Regions from separate parts of the Paenibacillus gansuensis genome, predicted to be linked through region 2. Evidence: riboswitches for the same ligand, from Rfam matches in the RefSeq annotation. Region 2 holds a riboswitch; the other holds the start of a gene.
The links. A riboswitch is a leader RNA that binds a small molecule or an ion and turns the genes downstream of it on or off. The one in region 2 is predicted to bind thiamine pyrophosphate.
Positions count from the first base shown of each region.

Region 1: it holds a riboswitch for thiamine pyrophosphate, as region 2 does, so the genes downstream of both, ACFSUF_RS07885 (ABC transporter substrate-binding protein) here and thiC (phosphomethylpyrimidine synthase ThiC) in region 2, are expected to answer to the same signal.

Region 1 is NZ_JBHUME010000007.1:19,396-23,840, reverse strand. Features, by position in the region: gene ACFSUF_RS07895 (ABC transporter permease) at 1-488, opposite strand, end outside; gene ACFSUF_RS07890 (thiamine-binding protein) at 490-780, opposite strand; gene ACFSUF_RS07885 (ABC transporter substrate-binding protein) at 809-1,822, opposite strand; TPP riboswitch at 1,941-2,050, opposite strand; gene ACFSUF_RS07880 (hypothetical protein) at 2,273-2,503, shown strand; gene asd (archaetidylserine decarboxylase) at 2,747-3,535, shown strand; gene ACFSUF_RS07870 (ATP-binding cassette domain-containing protein) at 3,766-4,445, shown strand, end outside.
Region 2 is NZ_JBHUME010000002.1:310,248-314,692, forward strand. Features, by position in the region: gene thiO (glycine oxidase ThiO) at 1-242, opposite strand, end outside; gene ACFSUF_RS01650 (thiamine phosphate synthase) at 239-1,045, opposite strand; gene thiC (phosphomethylpyrimidine synthase ThiC) at 1,042-2,775, opposite strand; TPP riboswitch at 2,959-3,071, opposite strand; gene ACFSUF_RS01660 (ArsR/SmtB family transcription factor) at 3,313-3,648, shown strand; gene ACFSUF_RS01665 (SRPBCC domain-containing protein) at 3,713-4,237, shown strand.

The DNA of each region.
Region 1 (4,445 bases), on a different contig from region 2:
TGCAATCTCGAACTTCCGATCATCTGCAGATACTGCAGCATAGTCCGGTCAGCCTGAGCGAACCCGCCAAGGGCGGCGATCAATACCGGAAAGAAGCAGACCAGCACAATAATGACCAGCTTTGGCATTATGCCGAAACCCAGCCACAGCACAAGCAATGGGGCAAGCACAATGCTCGGCACACTTTGGGATAAGATGAGAAAGGGCTGTGCCAGTTCCCTGAGCAGGGGAAACAGATGCAGCAGCACGGCGCAGAGAAGTCCCATTGCGACACTCAAGGCAAAGCCGCCTGCCGCCAGCATCGCTGTAGATTGGCTGTGCATCCACACGCGGTCCGCCGAGACGAACGCCTCCTTGGCGACCTGCCAAGGACTGGGGAGCAGCCACTCCGATATGGCAAAGACCGAGGTCGCCGCCTGCCAGATCAGCAGAAATGCGGCGATCCCGGCCAGGGCGGACCATAAAGGCCGATTGCGGTGTCCGTTCATGTTATCTGTATTTCTCCGTCAACTTGTCCATGGATGCTCCGTCCGGCTTATGCAGGATTTTGATCTGCGAAATGATGCTCGGACATTCTGCTTCCACCATCGCATCGTTCATGTCCTTTACAATGTCCAGCAGCTGCGGAAGTTCGCCTTCCATCGTCGTTTCCAGCGCATTCACCTGATGCTTTACGCCGGAACGCTGAATGATTTCAATCGCACGGTCCACATAAGGAATCACGTCGCCGCCCCCGGGAACGCTCGGTATGATTTGTATACTTAACAGCGTAGTAGCCATAGTAGGATTCATCTCCTTAAGTTATCTATTATTTTGAAGGCAAGAAGTCATTGGTAAACGCGGATTCCGCATCAAGCTGCTTCTCCATCAGCTTGTTCTCATACATCCATTCCGCATAGCCCTTCCACACTTCCAGCTTCTGCTCGCCCCATCGGGGAGCGTCGTCCTGATATTTCGGGCTCAGCCATTTCTGGGAAGCCCGGACAAGGTCCGCGTTCAAATCCGGAACGGCCTTGATCAGCAGCTCGGCAGCCTCGGAAGGATGATCTATCGCATACTGATATCCCTTCGCGGTCGCCGCCATAAATGTTTTGACAAGTTCGGACTGTTCTTTGACATGCTTCTCGTTTGTGATGAGAACCGGTGTATAGTAATCCAGTTTCTTCGAATACTTGTTCAAATAAACCATATCGATCTTTTCTCCGCGGAGCTCCGCTTCCACACCGGTCCATGCATAATAGATCCAGGCAAAATCTATATCTTTCTTGGTCATGGTAAAAAAGTCAGCATCGCCCGCGTTCACGATTTTTACTTTCTTCACATCGGCATTCTCCGTGCGCATCAAAGAGTCGATCACCGCTTCTTCTGCTGGAGAACCCCAGCCTCCGTAAGTTTTGCCTTCAAAATCCTTCGGCGTCTTGATGTTCAGCGCAGCCGGAGCGGCAAAGCCTGAGGTGTTATGCTGTATGACAGCCGCCAGCGAAACGATGGGCACATTCTGCATCCGCGCCAGCGTCACGCCTTCCTGATAGCTTACCCCGAAGTCTGCGCTGCCCGTGGCAACCATCTGATCGGCGCCGCTCTGGCCCGGCTGAATGATCTCCACATTTAATCCCAGCTCTTTATAGTAACCTAAGTCCCGGGCCGCATAGAGTCCGGTGTGATTCGTGTTAGGCGTCCAGTCGAGCACCACTTTTACATCGGTAAGCTTAGCCGGAGCCGCAGCATTGCCCGTCTCCTCTTTCTTCGCTGTGCCGCATCCCGCAAGCAGCAAAGCTGCAGCCACGAGAATTGCAGATGTTTGCCGCATCCATTTGTTCATAACCTTCATCTCCCCATATATGTTTGTTGATCATGGAAATGAGAGATTCGCCCGCTCAGACAACAAAAAAGACCCCAAGGATCTCCATCTGCGGTCTAATAGGACGGTACGCCAAACGGCGGTGTACCGTGAAATTCTCTCCGCTGGCATTATCCAGTTCAGATTGACGGTCAGCGGCAGGCGGCCGCACTCTCAGCCCGACTTCATCGAGCTCCCGTATTTCCATATTCAGTTCGTTACAAGGATACAATGAAACGGTGTACCCGTCAATCCCGTGCTAAGAGTAAAGTATATTCTCATTTACAAAAACTTCATTGTAGAAATCTGACATTCTACTAACAAACAGTTACCAATACCAAACTTTTGTGTTACATTATAATTTAGAAATATATAGAAAATATTAGGAGATGGACGACAGACCTCATTTTCATTTAGGTCAGGAGCGTGTTCATGGACGTATTGAAGCAGATTAAATCCGATTTGCTGAAAGTGACGACTGAATTAATTTCTCCCTGCAGCTATTGTACTCTCATCTCTACTGATCCCGAATCCAAAGCTCCCATCCAGTGCACCAAGTTTTCCGGGTCCTCGTATCCGATTAACGTCAATGCTGCTGCCTGCCTTTCGTGCAGAGAATATGAGAAACCGCAGAGCCGTTCTCATCCGCGCCATGCCTCTTAGATAGTAGTTCCATAGAAATATGCTGCTAAGAATGAAGGCCTATGCAGGCCTTTTTTTCTTTGCCTTGCCATGGTTTTCAGGTCTGCGGGCGGATGCTTTCCGGCACGGTATCCATTGATTTGTCCCTGAAATTATGTCAAGATGAGATAAACCTCTGTAGAGGTCAAACCCCTTATATTTATGCATTTTCATGTGGTAAGTAAATAGATGGATTGAAAGAGAAGGAACAGGTGAACGAAGACCATGATGAAATCTGCAATGCGAATGTTAACCGAACTCTCTTCGCGCAAGTTTATTTCCAGAATCACCGGTTCATTTGCCGCCTCGCGTGCCAGCCGGAAACTGATTCCCCGCTTCGCTAAAATTTACGGTATCCGCCTGGAAGACGCGGAGAAAGCCGTCCATGAATATCAATCGCTGAATGAATTTTTTACGCGCCGTCTGAAGCCGGGACTCCGGCCGATTACTGAAGATACATCCGCATTGGTCAGCCCGGTCGACGCGCTGATTACCGGAATGGGAGCCATTCAGGACGGTACGATCCTGAATGTGAAGGGGCAGGATTATACGCTCGAAGAGCTGCTCCACTACTCACCTAGACAAGAAAACTACAAGCACGGCTTCTACTATGTGCTTTACCTGAGCCCGACGGATTATCATCGGATCCATACGCCGGTTGGCGGCGAGATCGTAGAAACGGAACACATTCCCGGCAAAGTATATCCGGTGAATGATTTCGGCCTGAGGCACATGCCCCGGGTGCTGAGCCGCAATGAGAGGCTGATCTCGTATATCCGGCATGCAGGCGGCGAAGTAGCGGTAGTCAAGGTCGGTGCCATGAACGTCAGCAGCATTAAATTTACCGATGAGACTGTGAAATCATTACACAAGGGCCAGGAATTAGCCTACTTCCAGTTCGGATCAACCGTCGTGTTATTGATGGAAGACGATACGTTTGCCCCAAGGGAAGATCTCAAGGTAGGAAGCAGAGTGAATATGGGTGAGGCACTAGGTTTACTGCTTGCTGACTAACTGAATTGTCGGATGGGAGAACGGCCTTAGGGCCGTTTGTTTTTTTTCCGGCGAGTCCCACTCTGCCGCATCTCCGACGGATCAGTTGTGAAAGAAACTATCCGCATACGCATTCAGGGCATCTCTTCACGAATAGGCGGCCCGGTTGTCCCAACCCGGTCGGTACATGCTATAATGAGTACATCTAAACTGTAAGCGTAACCGTTTTGGTTCCGAGGGAGAATGATTCGATGATAATCCGTAACTTGACGAAAGAGATCCAGCATCAGCCGATACTTACCAAAATCAGCCTTGAAATTAATGAAGGTGAATTCGTTGCGGTGTTAGGCGCCAGCGGGAGCGGTAAAACTACCTTTTTAAAGTGCCTTGCACTCCGTGAAGCTTGGGACGAGGGGCAATACATTTATGAAGGGAAGGATATTTCGAAGGCCGGCTGGCTCGAAAAACTGAAGCTGAACAAACACTGGGCGTTTTTGGAAGAGAAAGCCGATGTACAGCCGAGGAAAAGCGCTTTGAAGAACGTCCTGCGCGGAAGGCTGTTCCATACTCCTATTTGGCGGCTAATGACCGGCAGGGTATCCACTGAAGAATATGCTAACGCTATGGATTATTTGGAGAATGTCGGGCTGCTGGATAAAGCGTCCATGGCTGCCGAAAAGCTCAGCGGCGGAGAAAGGCAGCGGATTGCGCTGGCAAGGGGATTTGTGCAGCGGGCTAAGGTTATTTTTGCCGACGAGCCCATCTCGGGGATTGATCCCGCCGGAGCGGAAAGAGTCATGCAGGATTTCAGATACGTCTGCCAACGCGACAAAGCTACCGTCATCTGCACGATGCACAACGCCGAGTTCGCGCAGCGCTATGCAAGCCGTATTCTGGGCCTAGCGGGCGGCAAAATCGTAGTGGACGTCAC
Region 2 (4,445 bases):
AATGCGGGAAACATCGCACGGCTTCTTCTTGCCAGCGGGAACAGCGGTCCGCCGTGCAGCATTTCGCCCTGCGCCCCAAGCATACCGGCAGCTGCTCCGGAAGCTTCTCCCCCCACCGAACCGCCATCGATTACGATCACTTTCAATCCGCGTTTCGCCGCATAAAAAGCAGCCGAACAGCCGATGACTCCGCCTCCCACGATAATAAGATCAGCCGCTCTTTCATTGGTTTCACCGCTCATGCCGGCATCCACCTACCCGCGCTCACTTCATCAAGCGCCGCCCGATAGTCTGCAGCAGCCGCCGCCGGATCGGCCGCGCCCCAGATGCCGGACATGACGGCGATCCCCGCCGCCCCGGCATCCAGCAGCTCCGCCGCATGCTCCGGCGCGATGCCGCCTATCGCGATGACCGGCACGCTCGCCCGCTGCGCGGCTTCGCAGAGCTCCCGCAGTCCCCGCCCCGGCTGCCCGGGCTTAGACTGCGTCGCATATACGTGCCCGTAGAGCACGTAATCCGCTCCTAGAGCCGCCGCTTCCGCGGCTTCCTCCGGGCGGTGCACCGACCGCCCGATCCGCAGCCCCGGGAAGCGTTCGCGCACCTGCACCGCACTAATGCTGCGGTGCCCTAACTGCACGCCGCCCGCCTGCATGGCCCAGGCCACGTCGGCGCGGCCGTTCACGATGATCTTGGCGGCAGGCACGCCCGCCGCGATCATCAAACCCGCAAGCTCGCACAGCATAGCTGCGCCCGCTTGCGGTTCCCGCAGGTGGATCGCCGTCACGTCTCCGGCGATCTCTGCGGCAATACGAATCAGCCGATCCCACGGCTGCTTCCCGTCGGACACCACATGCAACTCCGCAAGGCCGGATGTGGACCTAGGTGTTGCCTCCGCTTCCAACCTCGTTTCTCCCCGTTCCTGCGAGTCCTTCTTCCGCAAGTCTCGTTCCTGCAAGTCCGGTCCCTTCAAGTGCTGTTCCCGCGAATCACTTTCCTGCGAGTCCCCCTCCGCCTCCCTGCTGCTTAACCAGACCACCCCGCTCACCCCCGGCTCCCCGTATACTCTTCCGCCTTCTCCCGCATACCGCGCTCGAAGGCCTCGCCGTCCTCCAATCCGTGCTGCTTTGCATACTCCCTGATATCCTGCGTAATTCGCATCGAACAAAACTTAGGCCCGCACATCGAGCAAAAATGCGCCGTCTTCGCACCTTCGGCAGGCAGCGTCTCGTCGTGATAGGACATCGCGCGTTCCGGATCGAGCGACAAGTTGAACTGGTCGCGCCAGCGGAATTCGAACCGCGCTTTAGACAGCGCGTCGTCCCGTTCCTGCGCTCCCGGATGGCCTTTGGCCAAATCAGCGGCGTGTGCGGCGATCTTGTAAGTGACGACGCCTTCCCTTACATCCTCTTTGTTCGGCAGACCCAGATGCTCTTTCGGGGTGACATAGCACAGCATGGAAGTTCCGAAGGAACCGATCATCGCAGCGCCGATGGCCGAAGTGATATGATCGTAGCCCGGCGCGATGTCGGTCGTCAGCGGGCCCAGCGTGTAAAACGGGGCTTCCTTGCAGATGTCCGCCTGCAGGTCCATATTCTCCTTGATTTTGTGCATCGGGACATGGCCCGGCCCCTCCACCATCAGCTGGACGTCGTGCCGCCAGGCGATGTCCGTCAACTCCCCCAGCGTCTGCAGCTCCGCGAACTGCGCCTCGTCATTGGCATCGGCGATCGATCCCGGCCGCAGCCCGTCACCTAACGAGAATGCGATATCGTAAGCTTTCATAATTTCGCAGATTTCCTCAAAATGCGTATACAAAAAATTCTCCTTATGATGAGCCAGGCACCAGGACGCCATGATCGAACCGCCGCGGGACACGATGCCCGTCAAGCGCTTGGCCGTCATCGGTATGTACCGCAGAAGGACACCCGCATGAATCGTAAAATAATCCACACCCTGCTCCGCCTGCTCAATCAGCGTGTCCCGGTAAATTTCCCAAGTCAGCTCTTCCGCCTTCCCGCCTACCTTTTCCAGAGCCTGATACAACGGAACCGTCCCTACAGGAACAGGGCTGTTCCGGAGAATCCACTCGCGGGTAGTATGTATGTTCCGCCCCGTCGACAAATCCATAATGGTGTCCGCGCCCCAGCGGACCGCCCAGGTCATCTTCTCCACTTCCTCCTCGATCGAAGAGGTGACGGCGGAATTTCCGATATTCGCATTGATTTTCACCAAAAAGTGCTTCCCAATCACCATCGGCTCGCTCTCCGGGTGATTCACGTTGTTCGGCAGAATCGCCCGTCCTCTGGCAATTTCGCTGCGGACAAATTCAGGATCGACCTGCTCCCGGATCGCGGCAAACTCCATTTCCGGCGTAATGATCCCGCGTCGGGCATAATGTATTTGAGTGACGTTCCCCCCCGCCTTGGCCCTGAATGGCCTCCTTCTGTTCGAAGGAAACACATCCGCCGCATCCCCTACTTTGCCTGCCGCAAGCCCATTGTCTTCCGGTTTCACTGTACGGCCTTCATACTCTTCTACATCCCCGCGGGACCGGATCCATTCATACCTGCCTGCCGGCAAGCCTTTGCGAATGTCCGCTTGATACGCATCATCCGTGTAGGGGCCGCTCGTATCATATACTCGAACAGGCAAGTTCTCCTCTTCTGCATCAGCCAGCCGGGTCGGGCTCAGCCGAATCTCCCTCATCGGCACCCGAACTGTCTCCGTTTCCCCTTCCACATACACTTTCCGGCTTGCCGGAAACGGCTGAATCAGCCTATTATTCTCTCCGCTCCCGCCGATTACCGCTTCTTCTCCCTTTTTGGACACAGCAAAAAACCTCCTTCTCATGATTCCGCACATGCATGCGGACGGTACATAGATAGAGGTCCACCCTTGGTTTCGATCAACGCAACAAAACAGAAAAAGACCGCAAGCATAAACAAGCGGTCCCGTAGTCACGTTCTCTAGGCTTCATTCCTCCGCTGGCATTATCCAGTTCAGGTATAACGGTCGAGCGCCGTATCAGCACTCCTCTCAGCCCGGTTCTCCGAGCCCCCGTGAAACATATTCAATTCATCCCAAGAATACAGGAACAGAGAAAATTTGTAAACTGTCTTTTGAAAAATAGGCCTAATTCACTGTTTCCCCAAACGTCCTACGTATCTAGCGACTTCCTTAATTTAGCGGGGCCATGCGGAAAACAGACGACCGGATGAATTACGAAATGGGATTAGCGGAAAAAACAACCAAATATTCCTTGACAGGAATATTCCCTTTAATGTATATTTGTATCAGAGAGGAGCAGTTGCTATGGGCGTGAAATTAACAACTTTGAGCGCACTCGCCGAGCCCAACCGGTATCAGATCGTTGAATTGCTTCGGGAGGGGCCTCTGACCGTAGGCGAAATTGCCGAACGTCTGGGGCTGCAGCAACCGCAGGTTTCCAAACATCTTCGCGTACTGAATGAATCCGGGTTGGTGGAAGTGCAGCCCAGTGCAAATAAGCGATTTTATAAGCTGAGCCCGAAACCGTTCCTGGAGATGGAAGAATGGATCACTTCGTTCCGCAGCCTTTGGGAGGACCGGTTCAACCGGCTGGACGATTATTTGCGCGAATTGCAAGGAAAGAATGGGGACTCGAAATAAAGGCCTTCGGTCCAGTGTCCCCGGAATTTGCATTCATCTACTACTTTATTGGAGGTAATGAACAATGTCCCAAGCAAATGCAGCAAATCAAATGGTGTCCCGTGTGGAAGGCAATGATCTGATTCTGGAGCGTGTATTTGACGCCCCCCGTGAACTGGTGTTTCAGGCTTTCTCGAAAGAAGAACATCTGAAGCATTGGTGGGGACCTCGAGGATGGATTCTCAGCGTATGCCGCGTGGACTTCCGTCCCGGCGGAACCTGGCACTATTGCATGAAGTGTATGGATGAGAATCAGGGGGATTTCTACGGCATGGAATCTTGGGGTATTGCAACTTACCACGAAATCGACGAACCGAACAGAATCGTTTATTCCGATTCTTTCTCCGATGCCGATGGAAACATTGTGGAAGGGATGCCTACATCCATCACGACCATGGAACTTCTTGACGAGAACGGTCAAACGAAACTTGTAAGCAGAACCCGCTACAATACGCCGGAAGAACTGAAAGCCGTGATGGATATGGGTATGCTGCAAGGCATTACGGAGACTTGGGACAGATTGGCGGAACACCTGGCCGCTTCCAAATAACTATAAACTTTCTCTTAAGGGACCCGAGAGGGTCCTTTTTGGCGCGTGGGTGCCAGTTCTACCGCTGGCGGGTGCGAGCGACTTGGTCGCTACTGTTCCGCTTCAGACTTCCAGCTAGCATGTCGGAATGTAGGGTTCCGGCTAGCTAGGCTGTTGAAACATCCGGCATGCTAAACGCCCTACACATCTTAACTCGTCCAAATCAGCC